4 regions of the Pantoea sp. C2G6 genome follow, and region 2 is predicted to be linked to each of the others. Evidence: riboswitches for the same ligand, from Rfam matches in the RefSeq annotation. Region 2 holds a riboswitch; each other region holds the start of a gene.

Evidence for each region. Region 2 has a riboswitch for thiamine pyrophosphate ahead of tenA (thiaminase II). Riboswitches for the same ligand answer to the same signal wherever they lie in the genome.
Region 1: linked by a shared signal. The riboswitch ahead of thiC (phosphomethylpyrimidine synthase ThiC) and the one ahead of tenA (thiaminase II) in region 2 are both predicted to bind thiamine pyrophosphate.
Region 3: linked by a shared signal. The riboswitch ahead of thiB (thiamine ABC transporter substrate binding subunit) and the one ahead of tenA (thiaminase II) in region 2 are both predicted to bind thiamine pyrophosphate.
Region 4: linked by a shared signal. The riboswitch ahead of ACCW71_RS07805 (FAD-dependent oxidoreductase) and the one ahead of tenA (thiaminase II) in region 2 are both predicted to bind thiamine pyrophosphate.

The regions. Positions count from the first base shown of each region.
Region 1 covers NZ_JBGMNJ010000024.1:6,305-14,213, forward strand. The annotation lists gene hemE (uroporphyrinogen decarboxylase) at 1-636, opposite strand, end outside; gene nudC (NAD(+) diphosphatase) at 677-1,447, opposite strand; gene rsd (sigma D regulator) at 1,537-2,043, shown strand; TPP riboswitch at 2,198-2,298, shown strand; gene thiC (phosphomethylpyrimidine synthase ThiC) at 2,386-4,308, shown strand; gene thiE (thiamine phosphate synthase) at 4,311-4,940, shown strand; gene ACCW71_RS20035 (PLP-dependent aminotransferase family protein) at 5,073-6,587, opposite strand; gene ACCW71_RS20040 (DUF1127 domain-containing protein) at 6,762-6,944, shown strand; gene rpoC (DNA-directed RNA polymerase subunit beta') at 7,000-7,909, opposite strand, start outside.
Region 2 covers NZ_JBGMNJ010000004.1:267,873-275,781, reverse strand. The annotation lists gene ACCW71_RS08680 (ABC transporter permease) at 1-653, opposite strand, end outside; gene ACCW71_RS08675 (ABC transporter ATP-binding protein) at 650-1,390, opposite strand; gene tenA (thiaminase II) at 1,387-2,088, opposite strand; TPP riboswitch at 2,159-2,261, opposite strand; gene ACCW71_RS08665 (6-phospho-beta-glucosidase) at 2,346-3,776, opposite strand; gene ascF (PTS cellobiose/arbutin/salicin transporter subunit IIBC) at 3,794-5,266, opposite strand; gene ACCW71_RS08655 (LacI family DNA-binding transcriptional regulator) at 5,525-6,544, shown strand; gene ACCW71_RS08650 (DeoR family transcriptional regulator) at 6,541-7,290, opposite strand; gene ACCW71_RS08645 (DUF1479 domain-containing protein) at 7,367-7,909, opposite strand, start outside.
Region 3 covers NZ_JBGMNJ010000007.1:81,746-89,654, reverse strand. The annotation lists gene leuC (3-isopropylmalate dehydratase large subunit) at 1-85, shown strand, start outside; gene leuD (3-isopropylmalate dehydratase small subunit) at 89-694, shown strand; gene ACCW71_RS11485 (MFS transporter) at 733-1,911, opposite strand; gene sgrR (HTH-type transcriptional regulator SgrR) at 2,166-3,827, shown strand; TPP riboswitch at 3,863-3,965, shown strand; gene thiB (thiamine ABC transporter substrate binding subunit) at 4,012-4,998, shown strand; gene thiP (thiamine/thiamine pyrophosphate ABC transporter permease ThiP) at 4,974-6,581, shown strand; gene thiQ (thiamine ABC transporter ATP-binding protein ThiQ) at 6,568-7,275, shown strand; gene ACCW71_RS11460 (DedA family protein) at 7,272-7,909, opposite strand, start outside.
Region 4 covers NZ_JBGMNJ010000004.1:87,143-95,051, forward strand. The annotation lists gene ACCW71_RS07790 (diguanylate cyclase domain-containing protein) at 1-248, shown strand, start outside; gene ACCW71_RS07795 (alkene reductase) at 347-1,465, shown strand; gene ACCW71_RS07800 (ArsR/SmtB family transcription factor) at 1,482-1,802, shown strand; TPP riboswitch at 1,828-1,947, shown strand; gene ACCW71_RS07805 (FAD-dependent oxidoreductase) at 2,084-3,022, shown strand; gene thiS (sulfur carrier protein ThiS) at 3,012-3,209, shown strand; gene ACCW71_RS07815 (thiazole synthase) at 3,212-3,970, shown strand; gene ACCW71_RS07820 (ThiF family adenylyltransferase) at 3,980-4,948, shown strand; gene ACCW71_RS07825 (ASCH domain-containing protein) at 4,966-5,379, opposite strand; gene ACCW71_RS07830 (molybdate ABC transporter permease subunit) at 5,390-6,169, opposite strand; gene ACCW71_RS07835 (extracellular solute-binding protein) at 6,166-7,083, opposite strand; gene ACCW71_RS07840 (hypothetical protein) at 7,616-7,885, shown strand.

The sequences.
Region 1 (7,909 bases), on a different contig from region 2:
GCCACCCCAGGTATCAAACACCATAACCGATTGCGCACCGGCGCGGATCTGGGCGTTGAGATAGAGGATGACGCTATCGGCCAGCTTATCCAGCATCGCGTGCAGCGTGGCGGGATCGGCATACATCATCTTCTTAATTTTGGTGAAGGCTTTACTGCTGCCACCTTCCACCATATAGGTCGCCAGCGTCCACGGACTGCCTGAGAAGCCAATCAGCGGCAGATCGCCGTTCAGGTTCTTACGGATGGTACGCACCGCGTTCATCACATAACCCAGCTCCATCTCAGGATCGGGCACCGGTAAACGCTCGACGTCTGCACGGCAGGTCACGGGGTTAGAGAAGCGCGGGCCTTCGCCCGTTTCGAAATAGAGGCCCAGCCCCATCGCATCGGGGATGGTCAGGATGTCACTGAAGAGGATAGCGGCATCCAGCGGATAGCGACGCAGCGGTTGCAGGGTGACTTCACAGGCCAGTTCGGCGTTTTTACACAGCGACATAAAATCACCCGCCTGGGCGCGTGTCGCTTTGTACTCCGGCAAATAGCGCCCGGCTTGTCGCATCATCCACACCGGCGTGACATCTACCGGCTGACGCAGCAGGGCACGCAAATAACGATCGTTCTTCAGTTCACTCATCTCAACACTCTCTCTATGACAGGCGTGTAGTGTAGCACTTTCACACTTCGGCGCGGCACAGGGCGACGGTATCTTCAATCAGGCGGCGCGCCACGGTGCCCGGCGGAGGCAACAGCGGCAGAGCGTCAAAGCGGAACCAGGCGGCGTCCAGCAGCTCTTTGCCATCGTGTTGCAGATCGCCGCTGTCATACTCCGCCATAAAGGCGGTCATCAGCGATTGCGGGAAAGGCCACGGCTGTGAAGTGACATAACGGACATTTTTGACGCGGATGTTGCTCTCTTCCATCACTTCACGGGCGACCGCCTGCTCCAGCGTCTCGCCGACCTCAACAAAGCCCGCCAGCACGGTGTAGACCTTGTTACGATGACGGGCGTGGTTCGCCAGCAGGATTTCGTCACCGCGACGGATAGCGACGATGATGCAGGGCGCAATCTGCGGGTAGTAACGTTCGCGGCAATGGCTGCACAGACAGGCAAATTCATGCTTGCTGTGGTGCATCTCGTGGCCGCAATAGCCGCACCAGCGATGAGAGCGATAAAATTCCGCCAGCTGCACGCCGCGCCCCACCAGCTGAAACAGTCCCGGCTCCTGATCGATCAGCTGGCGTACTGAATAGATATCTTCAGAACGCGGCTCACAAATCAGCCAGACCTTTTCCCCCTGCCACTCACCAATGAGGCGAGCTTTACTGCCCGCTAAACCAAATTTTTCGGCTTTTCCGTGGGGTAAATCACCCTGCGGCAACCAAAGTTTCTGTTCATGGCTGACAATCCACCATCCAGCGTCTACGCTTGAGATTTCGCATTGCATTTATTTCGTCATCCTTAGCGTCAAATCGCACGCTGAAGCCCTGATGTTAAGTGTGTAGATGAACAACTATAACTCACATGGAGTTAGATATGCTTAACCAGTTAGACGTCCTGGCTGAACGCGTAGGTGGCAGCAATGAACTGGTCGATTCGTGGCTTGAAGCCCGTCGTCAGCTGCTGGTGACCTATTACCACCTGGTCGGCCTGAAACCCAATAAAGAAGCCCTGACCCGTCTGGATGAACAGGCGCTGGATAACTTCTGTCACGGCCTGGTGGATTACCTCTCCGCCGGTCACTTCAGCATTTATGAGCGGGTGATCAGTGAGATGAGTGGTGACAGTCCGATGATTGCGGCTGCACAGATCTATCCACCGCTGGAAGCCAACACGGAGCGGCTGATGCAGCTGTATGACGGCCATCTCCAGCAGGCTATCGACGATGAGAACTGCATGACCTTTCAGCAGGCGCTGTCCGAAGTGGGTGAAGTGCTGGAAGCGCGTTTTACGCTGGAAGATAAGCTGATCCAGCTGGCATGGGATAACCAGCTCGCCCCCCCGCCGGTGGCCAATGACAGCCAGATTGCCCGTCCGGCTTAACCGCCCTGCTGGATAATCGGGTTGAGTTTATTTCGCAGCCCTTTTATGCTGAACAGGTTCTGAGGTGAGCAGCCAAAGAACCTTTTTTATTCACGCTATGCTATTAACGTTTTTACGCCTGAAGCTGTTGTGACTCAGAGCCAGGCGTAAAAACAGATTCTTGTCGGAGTGCCCTGCCGGGCTGAGACCGTTCATTCGGGATCCGCGGAACCTGATCAGGTTAGAACCTGCGAAGGGAACAAGAGTAAATCTTCTCAGTGCACCAGCATTCTGATGCCTTCTGTACTGTTACTCCTTCCGAACTCCGGACAAGCAACGTTCCCCTTTAACAGGAAGATTGCTATGTCTGACTCAAAAATGACCCGTCGCGAACAACGTGCCCAGGCGCAGGGATTTATCGATTCTCTGCGAAGCGGCAGTGCATTTCCGCAATCCCGTCGCATCTGGATCCACGGCAGCCGGGACGATATTCGCGTTCCGATGCGGGAGATCACGCTAACCCCGACCCACACTGGCGGCAGCAAAGAACAGCCTCACTATGAGCAAAATGAAGCGGTGCCGGTCTATGACACCGCGGGCGCCTATGGCGATCCCGCGGCAACGATCGATCTCCATCGCGGTCTGGAAAAAGTGCGGGCGCGCTGGATCGCTGAACGTGACGACAGCGAATGGCTGCCGCAAAACAGCTCCGGCTATACCCGGCAGCGGCTGGCCGACGAAGCGCTTGACTCTCTGCGCTTCGATCCGCTGCCCGTACCGCGTCGGGCGCGTGCAGGTCGCTGCGTCACCCAGTTGCACTATGCCCGTCAGGGCGTCATTACCCCGGAGATGGAGTTTATCGCCCTGCGGGAGAATATGGGGCGGGAGCGCATCCGCAGTGAGGTTCTGCTGCAACAGCATCCGGGCCACAGTTTTGGCGCCCATCTGCCGGAGAATATTACGCCCGAGTTCGTCCGTCAGGAGGTCGCAGCCGGTCGCGCCATCATTCCGGCCAATATCAATCATCCTGAATCGGAGCCGATGATTATAGGCCGCAACTTCCTGGTCAAGGTCAACGCCAACATTGGCAATTCGGCGGTGACGTCATCCATTGAGGAGGAGGTAGAAAAGCTGGTCTGGTCGACGCGCTGGGGTGCCGACACGGTGATGGATCTCTCTACCGGCCGCAATATTCATGAAACGCGCGAATGGATTTTGCGCAACAGTCCGGTGCCGATCGGCACGGTGCCAATTTATCAGGCGCTGGAGAAAGTTAACGGCGTGGCCGAGGCGCTGAACTGGGACGTTTTCCGGGACACGCTGCTGGAGCAGGCGGAACAGGGGGTCGATTACTTCACCATCCACGCCGGCGTACTGCTGCGTTATGTCCCGATGACGGCCAGACGACTGACCGGGATTGTCTCACGCGGCGGATCGATCATGGCAAAATGGTGTCTGTCCCATCATCAGGAGAGTTTTCTTTATCAGCATTTCCGTGAAATCTGCGAGATCTGCGCCGCTTATGATGTATCGCTGTCGCTGGGTGACGGCTTACGGCCCGGCTCCATTCAGGATGCGAACGACGAGGCGCAGTTTGCCGAACTGCGCACCCTGGGCGAGCTGACCCGGATTGCCTGGGAGTATGACGTGCAGGTGATGATTGAAGGTCCGGGACACGTGCCGATGCATATGATCCGCCGCAACATGACCGAGCAGCTCGAACAGTGCGCTGAAGCCCCCTTCTATACCCTGGGCCCGCTGACGACCGACATCGCGCCCGGCTATGACCACATTACCTCAGGTATCGGGGCGGCGATGATTGGCTGGTTTGGCTGCGCCATGCTCTGCTACGTCACCCCCAAAGAGCACCTGGGCCTGCCGAATAAAGAGGATGTGAAGCAGGGATTGATCACCTACAAAATTGCGGCCCATGCCGCCGATCTGGCGAAAGGCCATCCCGGCGCGCAGATCCGGGATAACGCGATGTCAAAAGCGCGCTTTGAATTCCGCTGGGAAGATCAGTTTAATCTGGCGCTCGATCCACAGACGGCCCGCGCGATGCATGACGAAACCCTGCCGCAGGAGTCAGGCAAGGTCGCCCACTTCTGTTCGATGTGCGGTCCTAAATTCTGCTCAATGAAAATTTCCCAGGAGGTGCGCGACTTCGCCGCCCGTCAGGAAGCCGTTACGCAGTACGTTGAAGTGGGTATGACACAGATGTCAGATAATTTCCGCAGCCGCGGCGGTGAGCTTTATCACCCCGCCGACACCCTTGAGAAGGAGTAACCATGCCCGCATTCCCCGCTACCGCACCCCGCCTCGGGCTTTATCCGGTGGTTGATAGCCCGGAGTGGATTGAACGTCTGTTAGAGGCTGGCGTTCGCACTCTGCAACTGCGCATCAAAGATCAGCCCGATGAGCGGGCTGAACCGGCCATTGTGCGGGCGATAGCGCTCGGCAGACGCTACGACGCGCGGTTGTTTATTAATGACTACTGGCAGCTGGCGATTAAGCATCAGGCGTATGGTGTGCATCTGGGTCAGGAGGATCTGGATGTCGCCAATCTGGACGCGATTTATCAGGCGGGATTACGCCTGGGGATCTCCACCCACGATGATGCGGAACTGGAGCGGGCGCTGGCTATTCAGCCCTCTTACATCGCACTGGGTCATATTTTTCCCACGCAGACCAAAGAGATGCCTTCCGCTCCGCAGGGCTTAGCAGAACTGAAGCGCCACCTGACACGGCTGACGCATATCCCCACCGTGGCGATTGGCGGCATCACCCTTGCGCGAACGCCGGAGGTGCTGGCAACCGGCGTGGGCAGTATTGCGGTGGTGAGTGCGATTACCCAGGCGGATGACTGGCGTGAAGCAACACGTACCCTGCTGGCGCTGGCCGAACCCGACCGCCAGTAATAGGGTTTTCTGGAACCCCTTCCGCACAGGCCATGCAACAGATGCAAAGCCAGAAATAATCTGGGAAGGCGGCGCGCAGCCCTGACGTCTGGAGCTGGCGCGCCGCGACCGGAAACCTTAACGTGGCCTGCGTCAGGTTAAGGTTATCTGACCAGGGCCAGTTTCCTCCTCTTGCTGGCCCTGCCTTTCCCGATTTAACCGGTGAGAGGCTGACGCAGACGAATCATGCTGGCATGAGAGCATGGCCCGCTCAACGGCCGCCCCCACCTGCGCCAGCGCCTGCTCAGTCTGGTCATTGATCGGCAACGCATAGTTCAGACGCAGACAGTTACGGTATTTACCCGATGCTGAAAACAGCGATCCCACCGCAATCTGAATATTTGATTCAAGCAGTTCGCGATTCAGCCGCACGGCATCAAAGGCTTCGGGCAGCTCTATCCACATCAGAAAGCCGCCCTGCGGACGGGAGACGCAGATGCCACAGGGGAAATAGTGCCGCACCCAGCAGCTGAAGGCCTCATAGTTGCGGTGATAGATTTGCCGCATCCGGCGCAGATGAGGCTGATAATGGCCCTGGCGGATAAATTCTGAGACCGCATGCTGCGGCTGCGTGGCGGTGGAACCGGTGACGATATATTTCATGTGCAGCACGCGGTCGCGATAACGACCCGGCGCAACCCAGCCGACACGCAAACCGGGTGCCAGGGTTTTTGAAAAGGAGCTGCACAGCAGTACCCGGCCATCGAGATCCAGCGCTTTAATGGTGGGGGGACGGGGATACTCCCAGGCTAATTCGCCATAAACATCATCTTCAATGATCGCCGCATCAAAACGCTGTGCCAGCGTCAGCAAGGCCCGTTTGCGCGGTTCCGGCATGATAAAACCCAGCGGGTTGTTACAGTTCGGCACCACCACCACCGCTTTGATCGGCCATTGATCAAAAGCCAGCTCCAGCGCTTCGAGGCTGATACCGGTCACTGCGTCCGTGGGGATCTCAATGGCCCGAATGCCAAAGCCGCGCAGGGTTTGCATAATGCCATGAAACGAGGGTGACTCTACGGCGATAATATCGCCCGGCTCGCACACCGCGCGCACTGAGACAGACAGCGCCTCGTGGCAGCCGGTGGTAATGACGATCTCATCGGCGGTGAGCTGGCAGCCGCTATCAATCGCCAGCCGTGCCACCTGTTGACGCAGCGCCAGCACACCATAGAGGTTGTCATAATTCAGCAGTGCCGTTTCCTGCTTCTGCGCCTGGCGGCTGAAAGCCTTCCACAGCGGCTTCAGCGTCGGCTGGGTCAGATCAGGCATGCCGCTGCCCATCTGCAACACATCATCGGCCTGACGACTGTTGATCAGCGCCAGTACCGCATCCCATTGCGTGACCTCAACCGGCCGCTGCGCCGGGCGCGTCAGTGCCGGTATCGGCGGTGTCGCCTTGCGTGACGCCACGAAATAGCCTGAACGCGACTGCGGGATAATCATCTGCTTCTCTTCCAGCAGATGATAAGCCTGCTGTACCGTACTGATGCTGACGCCATGCTCAGCACTCAGGCTACGCACGGAGGGCAGGCGCTCACCGCTGCGATATAACCCCTGTTCAATACGCTGGGCCAGCAGTGTCGCCAGATGTTCATATCGGGTCATCGTATTCCCTGCTCCGCATAGATTGATATTTGACCAGTACAGTCATCCCCTGTTTTTACCATTCAGATCCCACCAGCCGCAATCTGTATGTTAAATAAAAGTGATTTTTGCGTCTGTATCATACAGAGCGCTCCGCTGAGAATGGTGCTCAGGCAAATCATTGAGGGCACTATCATGGGATATGATGAAAATCGCGCAGCTAAACCTTTTGCAGTCACGCCTTACCATCTGCTTCGCTTGCTGTGGCGCAGCTATCAACGCTGGCAGCGGCGGCGGGAGACCCGCACTATCCTGGCGAAGCTGAGCGACGCGCAGTTAAAAGATATTGGTATGCGCCGCGATGAGTGGAAGATCTGAGTTCAGACCAAAAAAAAACCCTGCCGAAGCAGGGTTTTTATCTGGCTGACGACGATTAATCGTCTTTGCTACCGCCGAGACCGGCGTTTAACAGTTCGGCCAGGCTGGCTGAGGCTTCATCCGCAGTCACCTGAGGTGCTGCCGGAACTTCGCCTGCCGCTTTACGGCGCATACGATCCTGATGGTAAGCATAACCAGTACCGGCCGGGATCAGACGACCCACGATGACGTTCTCTTTCAGGCCGCGCAGTTCGTCACGCTTGCCTGCGACTGCGGCTTCGGTCAGGACACGGGTCGTCTCCTGGAACGATGCAGCAGAGATGAACGACTCGGTTGCCAGTGACGCTTTGGTAATACCCAGCAGGTCACGCATGAAGGTTGCGCCGACTTTTCCGTTCGCTTCCAGATCACGGTTAGAGATCTTGATGCGAGAGAATTCAGCCTGCTCACCTTCCAGGAAGTCGGTGCTTCCTGCGCTCATGATGGTTGCTTTACGCAGCATCTGACGAACGATGACTTCGATGTGCTTATCGTTAATCTTAACGCCTTGCAGACGGTAAACTTCCTGCACTTCGTTAGTGATATAACGGGTCACCGCATGCACGCCACGCAGACGCAGAATGTCATGTGGAGACTCTGGGCCATCGGAAACCACGTCACCGCGCTCAACACGTTCACCTTCGAACACGTTCAGCTGACGCCATTTCGGAATCATCTCTTCGTACGGTTCGCTGCCATCCAGCGGAGTAATCACCAGACGACGCTTACCTTTGGTCTCTTTACCGAAGGAGATGATACCGCTGATCTCCGCCAGGATTGCTGGCTCTTTCGGACGACGTGCTTCGAACAGATCGGCAACACGTGGCAGACCACCGGTAATATCTTTGGTACCGCCAGATTCCTGCGGCACACGCGCCAGGGTGTCACCCGCGCTGATCTTCACGCCATCTTCCAGCTGAACAATC
Region 2 (7,909 bases):
AGGTCACTTTGCATCCGGGCGTTGGCGTTGAGCATCACGTAGCCGAGTCCTTCAGCCGATCCGACCCACTCGCCAATAATCGCGCCAATCGGCGCCACCGCCGCCGCCATGCGCAGGCCCGACGCCAGCGCCGGCAGCGCGGCCATCAGCCGGACGTGGCGCAGTTGAGCGCGGCGTGATGCGCCCAGCGTGCGCGCCAGATCGAGATAGCCGGGGCTGACGCGGCGCAGGCCGTCAAAAAAGGCGGAAGTGACCGGGAAGAAGATCACCAGCACCGCCATCGCCACTTTGGCGCTCATGCCGAAGCCAAACCACAGCACCAGCAGCGGAGCCAGCGCGAACACCGGAATCGCCTGACTGGTGATGACCAGCGGCATCATCCAGCGTTGCAGCCAGGGCGAAAAGGTCATCCCCAGCGCCAGCAGCGCACCCAGCAGCACGCCAAGCGCCATGCCGCTGAGGATTTCGCTCAGGGTCATCAGGCTGTGGTAGCCGAGATAGCTGGCGTTTTGCCACAGCGCCACGGCCACCGCTGCCGGTGAGGGCAGCAGAAAGGCGGGAATCGAGGTCAGCGTCGCAAGCCACCATAGCGCAATCAGTCCGGCAGAGAGGGTCAGCCCGCGGCGCAGCGCGGTGAATTGATGGCGGTTCATCCGGCCACCCTGGTCAGCTGTTGCAGCAGCGCCGCCTGGCTGCGGAGCAGGCCGATGTCATCGGCTGCGCGCGGCGGCTGACCGGCCAGCGGTGGAGAGGATTCGATGCCCGCTTTGCCAATCACCAGCAGGTGGTGGCTGAGCCGACAGGCTTCCGCTGGGTCATGGGTGATCAGCAGTACGGTGTGACCGGCCAGCACTTCAGCGGCCAGCGTCTGGATGCGGGCGCGGGTCAGGGCGTCCAGCGCCGAGAAGGGCTCATCCATCAGCACGATCGGCTGACGGCTGTAGAGGGTACGGGCCAGCGCGGCGCGCTGCCGCATCCCTCCCGACAGCGTGGCGGGCAGGGCGCTGGCGTAGCGCGCCAGTCCTACCCGCGCCAGCAGATGGTGCGCCCATTCGCGGTCGGCTTTTTCCCCCCGCAGGCGACTGGCGAGGCAGACATTCTGCTCCACGGTCAGCCAGGGATAGAGTAAATCCTGCTGGCTCATCCAGGCGATGCGTCCGGCCAGCGGCAGGCCGTCGCTGCCGCTGATCTCTCCGGCGGTCGGCTCTGCCAGACCGGCAATCACCCGCATCAGGCTGCTTTTACCGACCCCGCTGGCCCCCAGCAACGCGGTAAACGTCCCGCCAGCGATCTCCAGACTGAGCTGGCTGAACAGCTGCTGCTGACCCACCCGCAGCGAGAGCTGGCGAATCGAAATGCCGGGCGGCGCTTCGGCGCAGGCGGGGATCACCGGCTGCTCCCCGTATCCGCGGCGTGACGCAGGCCCATTTGCCAGAAAGCGGACTCCAGCTGCGTGGCGGTGGTGAAGATCGTCGCCAGCCGATCGAAGCGTTGCTCCCCCGCGCACTGCCGGGCCAGGTTTTCAAACAGCGACAGCGAGGCGCGCACCCCGGAGAGATAGCCCTCGTCACCATAATTTTCAATCCAGGCGGCGTAAGGATTGCCGGTGAAGCGGGTATCGGGATGCCGGAGCAGCGTCAGGCCGATTTCCGCGTAACCGGCGACGCACGGCATCAGCGCGGTGAGCAGCTCCAGCGCATCTCCACTGTGGCCGACATCCAGCACGTAGCGGGTGTAGTTAAGGGTTTCCATCGCCTCAGGCTGGCTCACCACGTCCGCTTCATCGATTCCCCACTGCTGGCAGTAGCGGAGGTGCAGCGGCAGTTCGCTGACGATGGCATTAAGTGATGCCGCCGCGCTGCGCAACGCGGCGGGGTCCGAGAGTTTGCTGACCAGCAGGCCATAGGCGCGGGCGAAGTGCAGCAGAAACAGGTAGTCCTGGGTCAGGTAGTGGCGAAAGGCGGCGGCGGGCAGGGTTCCCTGACCGAGCTGCTGCACAAAATCATGGGTGACATAGGCGTGCCAGTGCGCGCCCGCCTGCTGGCGCAGACGGCCATAAAAACCGGTGTCGAAAAGCGGATGTGACATAGGATCTCCATTCATCAGGGAGATCCGGGCATACGGTCTGGAACAGGGAAAATCGCAGGAGATGAAGCAGAGCATGCTGCCGACCCGTCCCTTCGCTGGCATGACCCAGATCAGGTTCAAAGGGTTCGGCTTACGCCATCTCAGCCCATAACAGGACACCCCTCGGAGAGAGCTGTTATACGATAATTACCGCCGGAGTACAACGCCAGCCGCGCGGTTCACTAAAAGGGCTGCATGACGGGCATAACGTGACAACGTCACTCAAGATCCTCGCCGTTGCTGGCGATCACCTTCTTATACCACCAGAACGATTTTTTCCGCGTGCGCGCCAGCGTCCCGTTACCGCGGTCGTCACGGTCCACATAGACAAAGCCGTAACGTTTGCTCATCTCGCCGGTTGACGCCGCCACCAGGTCGATACAGCCCCAGCTGGTGTAGCCCATTACCGGTACGCCGTCAGCGATGGCGTCGCCCATCGCCCGGATATGCTCGCGCAGGTAGCTGATGCGATAGTCGTCATTGATCTCGCCGCTGGCGCTGATCTCATCGTGCGCGCCCAGGCCGTTCTCCACCAGAAACAGCGGCTTCTGGTAGCGGTCATACATCATGTTCATGGTGATGCGCAGCCCCAGCGGATCGATGCCCCAGCCCCATTCGCTGCGTGGCAGATGGGGGTTAGTCAGTGATTTCACCACGTTGGCGGCGCTGCTGTTCTGCTCATTCATCTCCGCAGAGGCGCAGCGTGAGGCGTAATAGCTGAATGAAACAAAATCAACGCTGTTTTTGAGGATCTCCACATCGCCGTCAGCGATCGCCAGGGTGACGCCCTTGTCCCGGAAGAGTCGGGCGGCGTAGCGCGGATAAGCCCCGCGTGCCTGGACATCGATAAAGAACAGGTTTTCGCGATCTTTCTCCAGCGCCGCCCAGACATCTTCCGGTTTGCTCGACCAGGGATAGAAATTGCCGCCTGCCAGCATACAGCCGACCTGATTGGCCGGATTGACCTCATGCGCGATGCGGGTCACCAGCGCGCTGGCCACCAGCTCATGGTGCGCCGCCTGATACTTGACCTGCTCCCGGTTCTCCCCCGGCGCGAACACCAGCCCGGCCCCGGAGAACGGGCTGTGCAGCAGGATATTAATCTCGTTAAAGGTCAGCCAGTATTTCACCAGACCATCAAACGCCTCAAAGCAGCTGCGGGCATAGCGGGCAAAAAAGTCGATCATTTTACGGTTACGCCAGGAGCCATACTCCGTCACCAGATGCATCGGCACATCGAAGTGGCACAGCGTCACCAGCGGCTCGATCTGATATTTGCGGCACTCTTCGAACAGCGCACGATAAAAGGCGATCCCTTCCGGGTTTGGCGTCAGTTCGTCGCCGTTGGGATAGAGCCGGCTCCAGGCAATCGAGGTGCGGAACACGCTGAATCCCATCTCCGCCATCAGGGCAATATCCTGCGGATAGCGGTGATAAAAATCGATAGCGTCATGGCTGGGATAGAACTCCTCCTCACGCAGCGTCAGGCGTGGCTCCAGACCCAGCTTGACCGCCATCCGATCCGGCCCCAGCGGGATCATATCGACGGTGGTTAAACCCTTTCCGCCTTCGCGGAATCCGCCTTCAGACTGGTTAGCGGCCAGCGCTCCCCCCCATAAAAATCCCTGCGGGAACCTTGATTCAGACATGTCATCCTCTTTGCGGGTCAGTGCGACCCTTTGGTCACGATTGATACGTTATTTGCTTCAGTGATGGGCGCGGCCTGTTGTGCGCCAGCAGGCTCCGGTTCTGCCTCTGTCTCTGGAATATCCTCAAAACCCAGCAGCAGGGTCAGCACAAAGGAGAGCACCACCGAGAGCACCATCACCGCCCCGACCCAGACAATGCTCATTGGATGGGTCGGATCGAAAAACTGCACGCTGGTAAACAGGCCCGGTGAGGCCATCGAGTGGCTGGCCAGCCCGCCGATGCCCGCCACCGCGCCGCAGATAAAGCCGCTGATCAGACAGGCGATCAGCGGACGCTTCAGGCGGATAGCCACGCCATAGAGCGCCGGTTCAGAAATTCCGGCGACAATCGCTGACGCTGCCGCCGCCAGCGCGGTCTGGCGCAGTTCGCGGTTTTTGGTGCGGAACGCCACCGCCAGCGAGGAGCCACCCAGCGACAGGTTGGCCCCGATCTCGGACGGCATCACCATGCCCTCTTTACCGGTTTCGGCGATGGTCTGGATGATGGTCGGGGTAAAGACCCGGTGCATACCGGTCATCACCAGCAGCGGCCAGAGTGCGCCCATGATCGCCACCGACAGCCAGCCCAGATAGCCATGTACGCTGTAAACCAGCGCCGAGATGCCGCTGCCGATCCAGATGCCAATCGGACCGATCAGCAGAATGGCTATCGGCGCGGCGATCAGCACGATCAGCATCGGCTTGAGGAAGTTTTTAGTCACGGCGGGCGTGATGCGGTCCACGCCGCGCTCGATGTGGGAAAGTATCCAGGTCATCACCAGCGCCGGGATCACCGTGTAGGTATATTTCACCGCTGTCACCGGAATACCGGCGAACACCACCGCCTGACCCTGTGCCGCTTTCGCCATCAGCTCAATAAAAGCGGGATGCACCAGCACCCCGGCGATGGCGATTGCCAGTGACAGGTTGGTTTTGAACTTCAGCGCGGCAGAGGCCGCCACCATCACCGGCAGGAAGAAAAACGCGCCGTCGCCAATCACGTTGAGGATCACCAGCGTTGAGGAGCCTTTCTCAAACACCCCGGCCATATCCAGGATCATCGCCAGCAGCTTGACCATCGACCCGCCAATAATCGCCGGAATCAACGGTGACATGGTGCCGATCAGCGCGTCAAGAATGCCCGCGCCGATGCCTTTCAGGCTGATTTTGCGTTTTATCGGTGTGGCGGGCGTGCCGTCGGGCGATCCCAGCGCCAGCACCGCCTGATAAGCCTGCGAGACCTCATTGCCAATGATCACCTGGCACTGGGTGTCGTTGTGGACCACGCCCATCACGCCATCGATCGCTTTCAGCCGCGGAACGTCGATCCGGTTGTCATCTTTCACCACGAATCGCAGTCGCGTCATGCAGTGAGTTATTGCAGTGATATTGGTGAGGCCGCCTAACGCATCGACGATAGCGCGTGCTACCCCGTCATAATTTCTGGGCATGGTCGCTCTTCTCTGTAGGGTAAATCGGTCAGAATTATTATGTTTTTCACGCCTGCGGGCAGACGAATAGGAAACCGGTTTCACAAAATCATGGAGGGCTTTTTGGTGGCCGACAAGCGTTAAAATTGATCACTTCTGTTTTTTGTGAAGTTTATCACCTGGTGACGGGGAGCAGCCGCAGCGACAGGCCGGGTAAAATATTTCCAATGATGAAAGGCTTAGGTAGACTGCGGAGAGACGCAGCACAGGAGCATCAGCATGGCAACGATTCAGGAAGTGGCGGAGAGAGCAGGCGTCTCAAAAGCGACAGTGTCACGGGTTCTCTCCGGCAACGGCTATGTCGGGCAGGAGAAACGGGAACGTGTGCTGCGCGCCATCGCTGAAACCGGCTACCGGCCCAATCTGCTGGCGCGGAATCTGGCGACCCGCAGTACCCAGACCATCGGACTGGTGATCACCAACACGCTCTACAGCGGCAGCTACTTCACGGAACTGATGGCGCACTCGGCGCGGATGATGGAGCAGCAGGGGCGTCAGCTGATTCTGGCGGATGGCAAGCACACCGCTGAGCAGGAGCAGGCGGCCATTCAGTTTCTGCTCGATTTACGCTGCGACGGCATCATTATCTACCCGCGCTTTCTCAGCATCGAGGCGCTGGATAGCATCATTTCCCGCCACAAACAGCCGATTCTGGTGATCAACCGGCGACTGCGCATCAACCACAGCTACTGTATCTATAGCGACCAGCACGCCAGCAGCGCAATGGCGGTCAGCCATCTGCTGGAGCAGGGCCATCGTGATATTGCTTTTATTACCGGCTCGCTCGACTCCCCGACCGGGCTGGAGCGTCTTTCTGGCTATCAGGCCGCGCTGGCAGCGGCGGGCATCGCCGCCGATCCTGAGCGCATCGTGACCGGTAAATGGACCGCCCAGAGCGGCATGATCGCGGTGGATACGCTGCTGGCGCGCAACGTGCCGTTCAGTGCGCTGGTGGCGAGTAATGACGAGATGGCGATTGGCGCGATCAAGCGTCTGACCGAATGCAACATTGCGGTGCCCGGAGAGGTCTCGGTCATCGGTTTCGATGATATTCCGCTGGCACCCTATATCACGCCGTCGCTATCCAGTATGAAGCTACCGGTGACCGAGATGATTGACGAGACGATTAACCGGCTGCTGACCATGCTGGATGGCGGCGAGTGGCGGACCCGGCCTCCGTTTACCGCCCGCCTGATGCTGCGCGATTCGGTCAGCCGCGCTCCCGCCCGCCGCACTTAAGGGGTGCTGACCTGAATCACCTCAATCGCCTGCGCCTGTAGCTGCCGCGCCGTGGCCTGATCCAGCCCGGCATCGGTAATCACATGCCCGACCTGGTAGCCGGATGAGAGCGGATAGGGGTGAACCTGACCAAATTTAGAGGCATCGGTCAGGGCATAGCTGTCGACGCCCTTCGCCAGCACCGCATCCACCACATCACAGCGCAGCATATCGCGGCCGGTAAAGCCGGTTTCCGGGTGCCAGCCATCTACCCCGACAAACGCCTTATGAAAATGCACCTGCTGAAGCGAGTAGCGTGTCAGCGGACCGACCACCGATTCACTGCTTTTTTGCAGCAGGCCACCCAGCACGATCACCTGACAGGGCGCTTCCCGCAGCAGCTGGGCGATATAGTGGCTGACGGTGATCAGCGTAATATCCTCACGCTCGGCCAGCGTCCGCGCCAGCAGCGCATTGGTGCTGCCGCCTTCGATAAACACCGACTCTCCGGGCTGCACCAGGCTGGCCGCGTGCCGGGCCAGCGCCTGCTTGATCGGGTAGCGGGTGTTCATGCGGGTGCCCACATTGTCGCTGTCGAGCGCCAGCGCGGAACCATGTACCCGTCGCAGCAGCCGGTCACGTTCCAGCAGGGTGAGATCCTGGCGCACCGTCACCTCCGACACGCCGGTCAGCTGGGCCAGTTCGCTGACCGAAACGGTGCCCCGGGTATTAACCAGTTGAATAATCTGATGATGTCGCGGATTCATATGTCGGCTTCGCAGAGAAACGGGAGAGGCAGTGTAACAGGGAATCTCCCGCGCCGGTGCACGGCGCGGGCTTCGCTCAGGTTAAATCCAGCGCGCGCCGTCCGCGGGCGTTCAGATCAGCCAGCGTGAAGCGCTGCTGCCAGCCGGTTTCATAATCCTCAGGCGGGAAGTCACCCGGCGACCGTCCCTGCTCCAGCGCCTGCGCCACCCGGTGCGCATAGGCGCGGTTTTTATCGCACAGCGGCGCGGCGGGGATATACATCACGTTACCCCATCCCTGCTGATTTTCCACCGGTGCGACGGCGTGGATCACGTCGCAATGCCACCATACCGAGTCGCCCGCTTGCAGAGCGGGGATTGAACAGAGTCCGGCGATCAGGTGGGGATGCCACTCTTCACTGATCGGCAGTACCCGGCCCGGCGCGACACCACACAGTTCATCTTCCGGCACATCCGCCAGCAAAGGACGCAGCAGCACATAGGCCATCGCCTGCGGCACCGGCACCACATGCAGCAAGCCCTGACCGGGGATCATATCTGACAACGCGGTCCAGCCCTGAAACGTTCTGAACACCGAACATTTGGTGGTGCCGGGCAAATCGTACTCATCCACCAGAGT
Region 3 (7,909 bases), on a different contig from region 2:
CCACCTGGTCAGCCCGGCGATGGCCGCCGCGGCCGCCGTAACCGGCCATTTTGCCGACATCCGTGAACTGACGACAGGAGCTTAAGTCATGGCGAATAAATTTACTCAGCACACCGGCATTGTCGCGCCGCTGGATGCCGCGAACGTCGATACGGACGCGATCATTCCCAAGCAGTTTTTGCAGAAAGTGACCCGTACCGGTTTTGGCCAGCATCTGTTCCACGACTGGCGCTTTGAAGATGACGCAGGAACCGTACCGACCCCCGGCTTTGTGCTGAATAAGCCGGAATTTAAAGGCACCAGTATTCTGCTGGCGCGCGAGAACTTTGGCTGTGGCTCCTCACGTGAGCATGCGCCCTGGGCGCTGACCGATTTCGGTTTTCACGTCGTGATTGCCCCCAGCTTCGCGGATATTTTCTACGGCAACAGTTTCAATAACCAGCTGCTGCCGGTGAAACTCAGCGAAGAAGAGGTGGATGAGCTGTTCAGACTGGTTGCGGCGCAGCCGGGCATCCGCTTTACGGTCGATCTGGAAGCGCAGACGGTCACCGCGGGCGATAAAGTCTATCCATTTGAGATCGACAGTTTCCGCCGTCACTGCATGATCAACGGCCTCGACAGTATCGGCCTGACGCTGCAACACGAAGCGTCCATTTCACAATATGAACAGAATCAGCCCGCGTTTCTGCGCTGATTGCGGTTACAGGGCGACCTCCGGGTCGCCCTGCTTCTTTATACGTCCCGCACCCGCGCCGACATCAACAGCGCCACCATCGCCAGCCCGAACGCCAGCCAGTAAACCGCCTCATGTCCCAGCCGCTCACTTAACGATCCCTGAATCACCCCGGCCAGGATCATGCCGGTCGAAATAGAGTTGGTGAACATGGTGGTTGCCGCGCCGGGTCGTCCGGGCATCAGATCCTGAAACCACAGCATCCCGATCCCGGCGATAATCCCGACAAACACCGCGTTAAACAGCTGCAACACCATCAGTGAGGTGCGCGAGTTGAACAGCACCAGCCCGAGGTAAAACAGCACCCCCGCCCCTACCGCGATCAGCATCAAGCGGCGTTTACCGATGCGCCGGGCGTAGTGCCCGGCCAGCAGCATCACCGGGATCTCCAGCCCGGCCGCCGTCCCCATCAGCAGACCGGCCAGCTTCTCCGGCAGACCCAGCGTGGCGCTGATATAGAGCGGCATGTCGATGATATACATGGTGTTGCAGGTCCACATCGCCACAGAAGCAAGGAACAGCAAGCGCACATCGCGGTCACGCCAGCCGCTGAGCGGCAGTCCGCCGCTTTGCAGCAACGGCTGCGACCGCGGCACCGACGGCAGGGTAAACCAGACCAGCAGGATGCAGATCAGAAACAGCGCTGCCGCCACCATAAACAGCGTCACGAAACCATAATTGAGTGCCAGCGCGAACGACAGCGGCGGGCCGATCACCCACGCCAGCGACAGCTGCGCCCGCATCACCGAACTGAACATCACCGCTTCACGCGCCGACTGGTCGGCATATTCACGCGCCAGCGCAAACAGCTGTGGCATCGAGACGCTGGCCAGCGCCGAGAGCAGCACGCCCAGCGTAATCAGCGTCAGATAGTGGCGGGTAAAGGCAAACAGCAGCGCATTGATGAGCGCCATCAGGCAGCAGAACAGAATGATATTGCGCCGGTCGCCCACGCTGTCTGAGCGCTTCGCCACCAGCATGCTCACCACAATCCCGGCCACCGCGTTGATGGTGAAAAACAGCCCGACCCAGAAGGGGCGTGCCTGTACCTCACGGGTCAGAAACAGGCTGAGCGTCGGCGCCTGCAATGCGCCCGCCACCCCCAGCATAAAGGAGGCGACCATAAAGGCGAGGTAAACCGGATTGATGCGGCGCTGCCGCGTTAACAGCGATTTCATACCGAAATCCCTTACAGGATGAACAGAGAGGAGAAAAGAAGGGTAGACGATAACGCGCAACATGAAAAAAGCCAGCAGAGATGATCTGCTGGCGGTGTAAATGCACCCTACTCAGAAAAGCATCCCGCTGAACAGCGAAATGCGGGTCGAGCGCCATTCCCTGCGGAATGCCTCCCGCTCTTCCCATAGGCTAAAGTTTGCTCTTAAAATAGGGCAGGAAAAACAGAGCGCTTTTAAGCGGGAGCTCCCCTTTTATGTCCACCTCACGTCTGAAGCAGCAGTTCATCCGCCTGTGGCAGAGCTGCCAGGGGCAGACGCAGGCGATCACGCTCAGTGAACTGGCCGATCGGCTGCACTGCTCGCGCCGCCATATGCGCAATCTGCTCAACCGGATGCAGGCGGCGGGCTGGCTGATCTGGCAGGCAGAGGCGGGCCGCGGCAAGCGTTCGCAGCTCACCTTCTGCTATACCGGGCTGGCTTTGCAGCAGCAGCGGGCGGAAGATCTGCTGGAGCAGGATCGCATCGATCAGCTGGTTCAGCTGGTGGGCGATAAAAATCAGGTCCGGCAGATGATCAGCGCCCATCTGGGCCGCAGCTTCCGTCAGGGCAAGCATATCCTGCGGGTGCTTTACTATCGGCCGCTGCTTAACCTGCTGCCTGGCTCGCCGCTGCGACGCTCGGAAACCCATATCGCCCGGCAGATTTTCAACGGCCTGACCCGGATAAATGAGGAAAACGGGGAAATCGAGCCCGATATTGCCCATCACTGGCAGCAGACCTCTCCGCTGCACTGGCGCTTCTTTCTGCGTCCGGCGATTCGCTTCCATCACGGCCGCGAACTGGAGATGGAGGATGTGATCGCCACGCTGGAACGTCAGCGCTCACAGCCGCTGTTTTCGCATATTGCGCAGATCGACTCCCCCGCGCCCTGGACGCTGGATATTCACTTAAGCCAGCCGGATGAAGGCTTGCCCTGGCTGCTCGGCAGCGTCAGCGCGATGATCCTGCCGCGGGAGTGGCCGACGCTGCGGGATTTCGCCCGCCAGCCGGTGGGCACCGGTCCCTACAGCGTGGTGCGCAATCAGGAGAGCCAGCTAAAGATTGAAGCCTTTGATGACTACTTCGGCTTTCGTGCTCTGATTGATGATGTCTCGATCTGGGTGTTACCCGATATCAGCGATGAGCTGGTCTACGCCGGTGTGCGCTTGCAGGGTGACAACGCCGGTGAGATCCAGGAGGAGAGCCGCCTCGAAGAGGGCTGCTACTATCTGCTGTTCGACCAGCGCTCGGAACAGGGCCGCGACGCGGCAGTGCGCCGCTGGGTCAGCTACCTGTTCAACCCCATCGCCCTGCTCAATCACGCCGGGGTCGGCTATCAGCGCTACTGGTTCCCGGCGTATGGCCTGCTGCCGCGCTGGCATCACCGGCGCGACCTGACACCGGTGGAAAAACCCGCTGGCCTGACCCATCTGACGCTCACCTGGTACAGCCAGCATGTGGAGCATGAAGGCATCGCCAACGCGCTGCGTCCGCTGCTGGCGCAGCACGGCGTCACGCTGGTGACCCGCGAAATCAGCTATGAAAGCTGGTATCAGGGCGAGGCGGCGAGCGACATCTGGCTCGGCAGCGTGAACTTCACCCTGCCACTGACCTGGTCGCTGTTTGCCCAGCTCTACGAAATCCCGCTGCTGCACCATTGTCTGCCGATCGACTGGCATGGCGACGCCGCCCGCTGGCGCGAGAAAACGCTGCCGCTGGCGGAGTGGAGCAAACAGTTGGTGCAGGAGGCGGGTCTGCATCCGCTGTTTCATCACTGGCTATTGCTCGAAGGTCAGCGCAGTATGCGCGGGGTGCGGATGAATACCCTGGGCTGGTTTGATTTTAAATCCGCCTGGTTTGCCCCACCGGCGCTGTGACGCTTTCGCGCGGGCGCTGAAATGACTAGAATGTGACGTTCTCAACGGGGTGCCGCCTGCCAACCGCAAGCAGCTGAGAGAGACCCGTCGAACCTGATTCGGTTAATACCGACGTAGGGATTTGAGAGGCCTCTGTGCTCAGATCCTTTGCGACTCATTTCCTCTTCTCCTTAAGGAACGCAAAGTGTTGAAAAAAGTTCTGCCGCTGCTGCTGTTACTCTCCGCCCCCGTACTGGCGGCTAAATCGGTTCTCACGGTCTACACCTACGACTCCTTCTCCGCTGACTGGGGCCCTGGCCCGGCGGTCAAAAAAGCCTTTGAAGCGCAGTGCAACTGCGAGCTGAAATTTGTCACGCTGGAGGATGGCGTCTCGCTGCTGAACCGCGTTCGCATGGAGGGCAAAAACAGCAAGGCCGATGTGGTGCTGGGGCTGGATAACAATCTGGTGCAGGCGGCGCAGAAAACCGGTCTGTTTGCCGACAGTAAGGTCGATACCTCGAAATTAAACCTGCCCGGCGGCTGGCACAATACCACCTTCGTCCCGTTTGATTATGGCTACTTCGCCTTTGTCTATGACAAAACCCGGCTGAAGAATCCGCCGAAAAGCCTGAAGGAGCTGGTCGACAGCCCGCAGAAGTGGCGAGTGATCTACGAAGATCCGCGCACCAGCACGCCGGGGTTAGGTCTGCTGCTGTGGATGCAGAAAGTCTATGGCGATCAGGCTGCGCAGGCCTGGCAGAAGCTGGCGCAGAAAACCGTGACGGTGACCAAAGGCTGGAGCGAAGCCTATGGTCTGTTCCTCAAGGGCGAGGCCGATCTGGTGCTGAGCTACACCACCTCGCCCGCTTACCACATCATTGAAGAGAAAAAAGAGAACTACGCCGCCGCGCCGTTTGCCGAAGGGCACTATTTACAGGTTGAAGTCGCCGCGCAGTTAGCCAGCAGCAAACAGCCCGCGCTGGCGCAGCAGTTTATGCAGTTTATGGTGTCGCCAGCGTTCCAGCACACCATTCCGACCGGCAACTGGATGTACCCGGTGATCGACACGCCACTGCCTGCGGGCTTCTCCGCGCTGACCGTGCCCGCCACCGCCCTGCAATATTCGCCGGAGGAGGTTGCCAGCCAGCGTTCCGGCTGGATTAGCCAGTGGCAACGCGCCGTCAGCCACTGATGCCACGCTGGCTGATCCCCGGTTCGCTCGCCACGCTGCTGTTAATCAGCGTGGCGCTGCTGGCCTTTGGCGCACTCTGGCAGGCCGCGCCAGCCACCGACTGGCGCAGCCTGTGGCAGGATGCCTATCTGCATCACGTTATCGCCTTCTCGTTCGGTCAGGCCCTGCTTTCGGCGCTGCTGTCGCTGCTGCCCGCGCTACCGCTGGCGCGCGCGCTCTACCGTCGCCGGTTTCCTGGCCGTCAGCTGCTGCTGCGTCTATTTGCCATGACGCTGGTGCTGCCGGTGCTGGTGGCGGTGTTTGGTCTGCTGACCGTCTATGGGCGCGTCGGCTGGCTGGCGCAGCTCTGTCAGCTGGCTGGGATTGATTATCACTTCTCGCCCTATGGCCTGCCGGGCATTCTGCTGGCGCACGTCTTCTTTAACCTGCCGCTGGCGACGCGCCTGATGCTCCAGGCACTGGAGACCATTCCGGCGGAGCAGCGTCAGCTGGCAGCGCAGCTTGATCTGCGCGGCTGGCACCATTTTCGTCTGCTGGAGTGGCCGTGGCTGCGGCGGCAACTGCTGCCGACCGGTGCGCTGATCTTTATGCTCTGTTTCGCCAGCTTCGCCACTGTGCTGTCGCTGGGCGGCGGCCCGCAGGCCACCACCATCGAGCTGGCGATCTTTCAGGCGCTGAGTTATGACTACGATCCTGGCCGTGCCGCACTGCTGGCGCTGATCCAGCTCGGCTGCTGCGTGACGCTGGTGTTGCTCAGCCAGCGCTTCAGCCGGGCGATTCCCGCCGGGACCAGCCAGCTGCATGGCTGGCGCGACCCACAGGATTCGCGCCGGGCGCAGCTGACCGACGCGCTGCTGATCGGGCTGGCGCTGATCCTGCTGCTGCCCCCGCTGGCGGCGGTGATCGTCGATGGTCTGCACGGCGGACTACGCGGCGCGCTGGCGCAGCCCGCACTCTGGCAGGCGACATTGACCTCACTGCGCATCGCCACCGGCGCGGGCCTGTTGTGTGTGGTGCTGAGCCTGATGCTGCTCTGGAGCAGCCGCGAGCTGCGCCTGCGTCAGCGTCCGGCGGCGGCCACCTTTATCGACACCAGCGGCATGCTGATTCTGGCGATGCCGGGCATTGTGCTGGCGACCGGCTTTTTCCTGCTGCTCAACGCCACCGTCGGCCTGCCTGAGTCGGCTGAAGGGCTGGTGACCTTTACCAATGCGCTGATCGCCATCCCCTATGCGCTGAAGGTGCTGGAAAACCCGATGCGTGACGTGGCTGAGCGTTATGGTCAGCTGTGCGACTCACTCGATATTCACGGCTGGAACCGGCTGCGGCTGATTGAACTGCGGGCGCTGAAACGTCCGCTGGCGCAGGCGCTGGCCTTTGCCTGCGTGCTGTCGATTGGCGATTTTGGCGTGGTGGCGCTGTTTGGCAGCGCCGACTTCCGCACCCTGCCGTTCTACCTCTATCAGCAGATTGGTGCCTACCGCGGCGCTGATGGCGCGGTCACCGCCCTGCTGCTGCTGCTGCTCTGTTTACTGCTGTTCACGCTAATGGAAAAATTACCAGGCCGCCATGCTGACACTTGATAACCTTACTTACCTTTATCAGCATCTGCCGATGCGCTTCAGCCTCAATGCCGCGCGCGGCGAGCGCATCGCGATTCTCGGCCCGAGCGGGGCCGGAAAAAGCACCCTGCTGAGCCTGATCGCCGGTTTTCTGCCGGTGAAGCAAGGCACCCTGATGATTGATGGTCAGGATCACACCCACAGCGTTCCGGCCAGACGCCCGGTGTCGATGCTGTTTCAGGAGAACAATCTGTTTCCGCACCTGAGCGTTGAGCAGAACATGGCGCTGGGGCTGCATCCGGGATTGAAACTCAGCGCGCAACAGCGCCAGCAGCTGACAGGGCTGGCCGATCAGGTGGGATTAGGCGATCTGTTATCACGTCTGCCGGGCGAGCTGTCGGGTGGACAGCGGCAGCGCGTGGCGCTGGCGCGCTGCCTGCTGCGAGACCGCCCGGTGCTGCTGCTGGATGAGCCGTTTTCCGCGCTCGATCCGGCGCTGCGCGGAGAGATGCTGCAACGGGTACGGTCGGTGTGTGAAGCGCGCAGCATTACACTGCTGATGGTGTCGCACAGTCTGGAAGATGCCCAGCAGATTGCGCCGCGCAGCGTGGTGATTGTGGATGGCCGGGTCTGCTGGGATGGGGAAACCCGACAGCTGCTGTCGGGCGAAACGCGGGCCGCCGAAGTGCTCGGCATTCCGCGCCGGTCAGTTTAAGCGACAAACACCTGCCACAGCAGATGACGGAAAACCGGCATCATCGGATGGAACTGGATCCCGACAAAAGCGGCGATGGCGATCACCAGCCCCAGCGGGCCTGCCCAGCGTAACCGCTGCGGCGGCAGCCAGGCCGTCGCCCAGTCGCGGCTCTTGCCGCTACGCCACCAGCGCCAGCACAACCAGCCGCCGAGCCAGATCAGCAGCGCGGTCGCCAGTAACAGCCACTTAAAGCTGCCGCCCTGCGCCGCTTTCGGCACATCGATCGCCACCCCGGCCAGAATGCCAGGCAGCAGATAGAGCGGCGGCCATAAAATACAGCCGATAATGTTCGGTGGCAGAAATTTACGCACCGGCAGTTCCAGCATCCCGGCCGCCAGCGGGATCAGTGGCCGCGTCGGGCCGACAAAGCGTCCCACCAGAATGGTAAACATGCTGTGCTGATGCAGGGCGTGTTCGGTCTTATCCAGCAGACCTTTATATTTTTGCAGATACTTCCAGCGATGCAGCGGCCCCTGAAACTTCCAGCCGATGCCGTAGGAGACCCAGTCACCAATCAGACAGCCCGCAAAGCCCGCCGCCCAGGCGGGATAGAGGCCAAGCTCGCCACTGCCGACCAGCGCGCCCAGGCTGG
Region 4 (7,909 bases), 180 kb from region 2:
TTGCTGCGAAGTGCGATAATCGTGACGCGGCATCGGCGATCGCGCAGCGCATCATCGACACGCTGAAAGAACCCCTGGTGATTAACAGCATGGAAATCGCGATTGGCGCCTCAATCGGTATCAGCCTCGCCCGGTTCGGAACGACCCCGGCCAGGCTGCTGCTGGACCAGGCCGATGTCGCCATGTATCAGGCGAAAGCACGACGCGAGAGTTCCTATCAGTTTTTCGAGTCAGCCGTCCAGCCATAGCGGGAGTGATTACGCTGCCATCCAGCACAGATTACATATTTACAAATTTAAATGTGTAAATATAATGACGCCTCTTTGTTTCATTGAGGATTTTCGTTATGCCGTCTCTTTTCTCCCCTCTGACGCTGGGTGATTTAACGCTTCGTAACCGTATCGTACTGCCGCCGCTGACCCGCTGTCGCAGCGAGCAGCCGGGAAATATTCCCGGCGACAGGATGGTGGAATATTACCGTCAGCGCGCCGGCGCGGGGCTGATGATTACGGAAGGCACCCAGATTGAACCGCGCGGCCAGGGCTATGCCTGGACACCGGGTATTCACAGCGAAGAACAGGTGGCTGGCTGGAAGCGGGTCACTGACGCCGTTCATGAGCAGGGCGGCACGATCTTCTGCCAGCTTTGGCACGTTGGCCGGGTCTCACATACTGAACTTCAGCCAGGCAAACAGCCGCCGGTTGCCCCCTCAGCCGTGGCCGCGACCCAGGTCAGGGTCTTTATTGAAACCGGGCCCGCCGCCGGGATCTTAACCGCACCCAGTGAACCGCGTGAACTTACCACGGCCGAAGTGAAAGAGGTGGTCGGACTCTACCGACGCGCGGCGGAAAACGCCAAAAGGGCGGGTTTCGACGGCGTCGAGCTACATTCCGCCAACGGGTATCTGATCAATCAGTTTATCTCTGAGCACACCAATTTCCGCAGCGATGAATATGGCGGCTCGCCTGAAAATCGCCTGCGTTTCCTGCGCGAAGTGACGGAAGCGGTCAGTTCGGTGTTTGGCAGCCACCGCGTCGGCGTCCGGTTTGCGCCGCTGTTTTCCAGCACGGATGAGGAGCGCGTCTATCTGGGACTGGTCGAAAGCGATCCGCACGCGACCTACATCGGCGCCGCACAGCTGCTGAATGAGCTGGAGGTGGGGTATCTCTCCATCGCGGAAGCGGACTGGGATAACAGCCCTGAGATGCCGGAGAGTTTCCGCGCGGCGCTGCGGGAAACCTTCCGCTCACCGATCATCTATTCTGGCCGTTATACCCAGGAAAAAGCGCAACGCATGCTGGAAAAAGGGTGGGGCGATCTGGCGGGCTTTGGCCGCACCTTTATCGCCAATCCCGATCTGCCGGAACGGCTGAGAGCGGGCCATCCGCTCAATGCGGTGGATCACAGCTCCCTGTATGGCGGTGATGAGAAAGGATATACTGACTATCCTTTTTACTCATCCTGATATTTTGTGAGGCGGCATGTCACCGGAAAATGCCCTTAAGTTACTCGCCAACCCTACCCGGGTGGCCGTGCTTAAGTGGCTGAAAAATCCTGAAGAAGCGTTTGCGGGCTATTCTCAGCTCTTTCCCTTCGATCAGTATGGCGTCTGTGCCAGTCTCATTCAGGATAAGGCGGGCCTCTCGCAGCCCGCCACCTCGCTCTGTCTGAAGGCGCTGCACAGCGCCGGGCTGGTTGAGGCCAGCAAAGTGGGCAAGTGGACCTACTACCGCCGTAATGAGCAGCGTATTAACGCAATCACCGCGGCAGTGGCCCAGGCGCTGCAAGAGCTCCAGGCTTGACGAAGCTCCTCACTTCACTTACAACTAAAGCCGTCAGGGGAGTCTCGCCGGAGAGACTGAGAGGCTAATAGCGCACCGCGCGGCTTAGCGACCCTTAGAACCTGACCCAGTTGATACTGGCGTAGGAAGACGGGTATCGCTGTTTCTGATACTTGCCGCAAGGGCGCGTTCACCTCGCTCTCGCCTTTTCCCTTCTGGTATCACGGGTCTTCGCATCGTTATGACGAGGCCGCTATGACCCACAACTCCCTGAATTATGCATCTCCCGTCCGGTGGACATCATGAGCCGTTGGTCGGTACTCGGCAGCGGCGTTGCCGGGCTCTGTGTCGCTACGCTGCTGGCGGAACGCGGAGAAACTGTCGAGATCGTGACCCGCCCCGACTGTCGCGCGGCCTCCCACTGGGCCGGAGGGATGCTCGCCCCCTGGTGTGAAGCGGAGAGTGCGCCGCCGCAGGTGATTGAATGGGGACAGCATGCCGCAGGCTGGTGGGCCAGGCGCGTCGAGGGCGTGGTGCAGCACGGCACGCTGGTGGTGGCACCACCTCGCGACAGCCGGGAACTGACGCGCTTCGCCAGCATGACGCAGCAGCATCAGTGGGTTGCACCCGCTGAGATTGAGCCGGAGCTGGAAAACCGCTTTGCCCGTGGCCTGTTTTTCGCTGCTGAGGCGCATCTCGATCCGCGCCATGCCATGCAGCAACTGCGCGATAAGCTGCAACAGGCGGAGGTGGCGATCCACAGCGGTCAACCCAGCGGGCAGATTATCGACTGTCGCGGCATTCACGCCGCTCAGCAACAGCCCGCCCTGCGGGCGGTGCGCGGTGAGATGCTGATCCTGCATACCCCCGAAATCCACTTTTCCCGTCCGGTCCGGCTGCTGCATCCGCGCTTTCCCTGCTACCTGGTGCCGCGTGCGGACGGGCACTTTATGCTGGGCGCTACCATGGTTGAGAGCCATGACAGCAGCGCGATCAGCGCCAGGGCGATGATGGAGCTGCTCAGCGCGGCGTATACGCTGCACCCGGCGCTGGCCGAAGCGCGAATCGTGGAGAGTGGCACCGGTCTGCGTCCCGCCTATCACCACAATCTGCCAGAAGTGCGCTATGAAGAGGGCCGTTTTTCACTGAATGGTCTCTATCGCCACGGCTTTTTGCTGGCACCGATCATGGCCGAAAAATTAATGCAGCAACTGACTCAGGAGGGTAATCATGCAAGTTGAACTCAATGGCCGCGCCATCGAAACCGGAGCCAGCACGCTGGCGGAGCTGATGCAGGAGCAGCAGATCGATCCCCGCACGGTCGCCACCGCGCTGAACGGTGAGTTTGTGCCGCGCAGCCGTTATGCCAGCCAGAAACTTGCGGCGGGCAACCAGCTTGAAATTCTGTCACCGATGCAGGGAGGTTAACCATGTTCTATCAGTTTGCCCCGACATCCCGCTTCCTGCTTGGCACCGCTGGCTACCCTTCGCCGGAGATCCTGCAACAGGCGATAGCGCGCTCAGGCGCGGAGATTATTACCGTCAGCCTGCGGCGGGAAGGCAGCGACGGCGGCGCTTTCCGCAACCTGCTGCAACAGCTCAACACGCGAATCCTGCCCAATACCGCTGGCTGTCACACGGTGAAAGAGGCGGTTACCACGGCGCAGATGGCGCGTGAACTGTTCGATACGCCCTGGATCAAGCTGGAGGTGATCGGCCATGCCGACACGCTGCAACCCGATCCTTTTGCGCTGGTCGAAGCCGCCCGCATCCTCTGCGCCGACGGATTCCAGGTGTTTCCCTACACCACGGAAGATCTGATTGTCGGCGAGAAATTACTGGAGGCGGGCTGCGAAGTGCTGATGCCGTGGGGCGCGCCGATCGGCTCCGGCCAGGGATTACGCAACATCGAGGGGCTGCGGGCGATGCGGGCCTGGTTCAAAGATGTGCCGCTGATTATCGATGCCGGTATCGGCGCGCCGTGTCAGGCGGCGCAGGCGATGGAGATGGGCTTTGATGGCGTGCTGCTTAACACCGCCGTGGCGAAAGCCCGCGATCCGGTGCGGATGGCCGGTGCCTTTGCCGGTGCTATCCACGCCGGGCACGAGGCGTTTCAGGCGGGGCTGATGGAGCAGCGTGAGATGGCATTCGCCTCCACCCCGATTTTTGGTCTGGCAGAGTTCAGTTAAGGAGTGGTGATGACACGTTATCAGCGACAAACGATGTTGCCGGAGATTGGTGAAGCGGGACAGCAGCGCCTGAGCCGGTCGCGGGTGCTGGTGGTGGGAGCGGGCGGTCTGAGCGCCACGCTACTGCCGCTGCTGGCCGGGGCTGGCGTCGGCTTTATCCGTCTTTACGATGGCGATTCGGTTGAACTGCACAATCTCCATCGGCAAACCCTGTTTGGCGTTGATGACGTGGGTCAGCCGAAAGCGCTCTGCGCGCAACGTGCGCTGGCGCAACGCAACCCGGAATGCGTGGTTGAGGCGCATCCACACCGGCTGAGCGCCAGCCAACTGCCCGACGCGCTCGCGGGCATCGATCTGGTGGTGGATGCCGCCGATAACTTCGCCATTACCTATCAGCTCTCTGACGAGTGCTATCCGCGTGGACTGCCGCTGATCTGCGCCTCGGTGCTGGGGCGAAAGGGCTATGTGGGGGGCTTCTGCGGCGGTGCGCCGGGCTATCGCGCACTGTTTCCACAGCTGCCCGCGGCGGCGGGAAACTGCAACACCGCCGGAGTCATGGGACCGGCCGTGGCGACGCTGGGGGCGATGCAGGCGCAGATGGCGCTGAGTCAGTTACTGCAACTGACGCCGTCGCCGCTTGGTTGCATGATCCACTGCGATTTTGTTGACTGGCATCTGCGTCAGTTCCGTTTCGATGACGCACCTGAACCGGAAGAGCCGGCCATTCCCTTTATCGATCGGGCGATGCTCACCGCTGAGGATTGCATTGTGGAGCTGCGCTCGCCGGAAGAGGCACCGGAGAGCGTGGCCGAGCGGGTGGAGCGGATCCTGCCGCCGCAGATTGCGGCATGGCAGGCCCCGACCGATCGGCGCATTGTGCTGGTCTGCGCCAGCGGGATGCGTGCGGCGCAGGCGGCGGAGAAGCTGGCTGGCCGGGGAATTACGCGGCTGGCGCTGATGGCCGCCAACACCCTTTAGCCAGCGCAGCGGTCGCTTTACACCACCTCCACGAGCTGAAAGGTCTCGAACACCAGCTCCATTTCAGTGTGGAAATAACCGGCGCTCTGAAAAAAGCGCTGATGCTCCTGCTGCCAGTAGTCGAGGCTGAGATCGCCTTCGCCCTCCAGCATCGCCATCTCTGGCGTCACGCGGTCAAAGCGTGTCAGGAAGAGACCCGTGGTGCGGATCACGCAGACCGGCTGCTGTTGACCGTTCAGGATAATGCTGTATCCGCCCGGTTCAGGTCGGGTTTCCTGCGCCTGCCAGCTGTGCAGCGCGCCACAGCTGGCGACTTTCTTACCCGCAATGATCAGCGTGGCAAGCTGGTTAGCTAACTCAGGGGAGTCGCCAAAGGCATCGGCGGGCGCGCCGGGATATTTTTCCTGTAATTGTTCCAGCGTCATGGCCATCAGCATCTCCTCAGTGAATGGCGTGCTTATGCCGGGCGTAGCGTCGGGTCAGCGCCAGACAGCCCAGCGGCAGCGGTAAGGTAAACAGCAGCAGCAACCACAGCAGGATATAGACCGCATCCACCCCGTCGTTCTGCAAATTGTTGTACAGCTTAACCGGCATCCCCTGCGGAAAATAGGCAAAAATCATCACGATACCGAATTCGCCAATCGCCCGAACCCAGGCCAGCGCCACTGCGGTCGCTAAACCGGGCGCGGCCAGCGGCAGGGCCAGACGCCAGAAACGCTGCCAGGGTGACGCGCCCAGTGTCTGTCCCGCCTCCAGAATCGTCACCGGCACCCCGGCAAAAGCCGATCGTGCGGCCATAACAAAATAGGGCAGTGCGCCATACCACTGCGCCAGCACAAACGCGGCGGGATTATTAACCAGCGCAATACCCACCCGCGCCAGCAGCGAGCCCGCCGGGCTGTAGGGTCCCCAGGCGCTGACCAGCAGAATCCCCATCGCCAGCGGCGGTGTCAGGAGCGGGATCAGCACCAGCGTCTCAGCTATCAGGCAGGCTTTGCCGTGCGCCTGTGACAGCCACCAGGCCAGCGGCAGGCCGCTTACGATCACCAGCAGCAGCGAGACCGCGCCCAGTCCCAGCGAGGTGACAATCGCGTGACTGTCGCCCCAGGCCAGCTGAAAATGACGCCAGTGGGTCAGGCCGATCAGCGTAATAAAAGGGATCGCCAGCATCAGCAGCGCGGGCTGCGACAGCCACATCGCGAGAGCGGACTGGCGTTTCATGGCACCAGATCATCCCCTCTGGCGGCGGCATAGCCATATTGCTGGAACTGTTGTTCTCCCTGCGGGCTGCGCAGAAAATCGATAAACGCCTGGCCGGTTTGCTGACCGTGCGGGGCGTTTTTCAGCACCGCCGCGTAGTAGACCAGTGGCTGGCTATGCAGGGTTTTATCCTGACCCTGACTATCTTTGAGGGTGAAGCTGACGGTGTCATACCACTGTTTCGACTCAGCCGGGTTGCTGAGATTAATGGTGTCCGGCAGCGTCAGATAGGGCAGATGGGCTGAGCGCACTTCGCTTTCATAACCGGCGGCGGCGTCGATCTGCCCACTCTCCAGTCGCGTCAGCAGACCGCCCTCCAGATTCACCTGAGCCGGATTCTGCACGCCACCCATAATCTGATCGGCGATGCCTGGCCGGTGGTAATACTTCTCAGCCAGCAGCAGGGTAAAGACAATATTCTGGCCTTTCGGGTCATTGGCGGGATCGGTGCGGCCAAACTTCAGGCCGGGCGTTGCCAGCAGGTCCAGCCAGCCGCTGTCGTGGGTGTCAGCCGCGGCAAACCGGGCGGCATATCGACCTTTGGGATTATAGGCAATGACCATACTGGTGCTGGCGACCGGAACGGCACGGTCGATCAAACCCGCCTGCTTAAGAATATGCATCGGGCCAGGCGTGATTGACACAAAGACATCCGCCGTCAGCTTTTTGCTGGCCAGCAGCCGGGCCATACCGTAGGCACCCTGGCCCTGTCCCTGATAATTGCCGCCCTGCTGACGGGCAAATGCCGGACCGAGACCCTCGTCCATCACTTTGCCCATAGACCCGGCGTAGGTGACATGAATATCGCTGCCAGCCAGCGCCGAAATGGTGACGCCTAATCCCAGCGCCAGTGCTGCAAATTGAAATTTACGCATAATTATTCTCGTTATATAAAAGAGTAGATAGCGATTATCGAAACTCTCGCGGGTGCGGGCAAGCGGGAAATCATTGCGAAATATGGCCAGCCGGGGGGCAGGGGTTCTGGTGTGAGGCGGCCGGGGCTGCGACTGTTTTATGAAAAGCGCGCACCGAATCGCACCAGTCAGGTTTTTAAAAGTCATTCACTGTTTCAGGGCCACGCGAGAATAGATAGCCTTCACAGGCTGCGCGGAGCGGAACGGCTGGCCGGTTAACCCCGCTTCGCTTCAGCACCGCAGTCAGCGAATAACCGGTTGTTATTGGTATAAAAATCAGCAATCAGTCTCTCTTTCCTCCTATAACAGGCGACAGGCAGGGCCAGATCTGGCTAAACTCAACGGCTTTAAGATTCTTAACAGGTGGTCCGGCAGAAGGATAAAGAAGCCGCTATAGTTATCAGCAGATTTATTTTTCATCAGGCTGAAGCCATTTTGCCTTTACTCTGCTGGTGATCAGCCCGGAGCCGATAAGCGTTAAAAGAGGTTAATTTTGTATACAGATCTCACCTGGAAAACTCTCCATCAGATTATTAACCAGACGATTTCTGACATGCTGGATGAACAGCAGACCATTAACGTGTTATCGCTACGCGCCCGGCTGCGCGAATTGGCTGAAAAGGAGGAGGATGAGGTGATGCTGCTCTGTTACTGGCAGGCAAGCAAAATCCTGATGCGTCTGCCCCCGACCGTCACTGCCAGTCAGTTGATGACCGCGGCGCGTCACGCCTTTCGCACTCCGCTGAGCTTCGACCAGCTATAAACAGAGATACATTGCGTGCCAGCC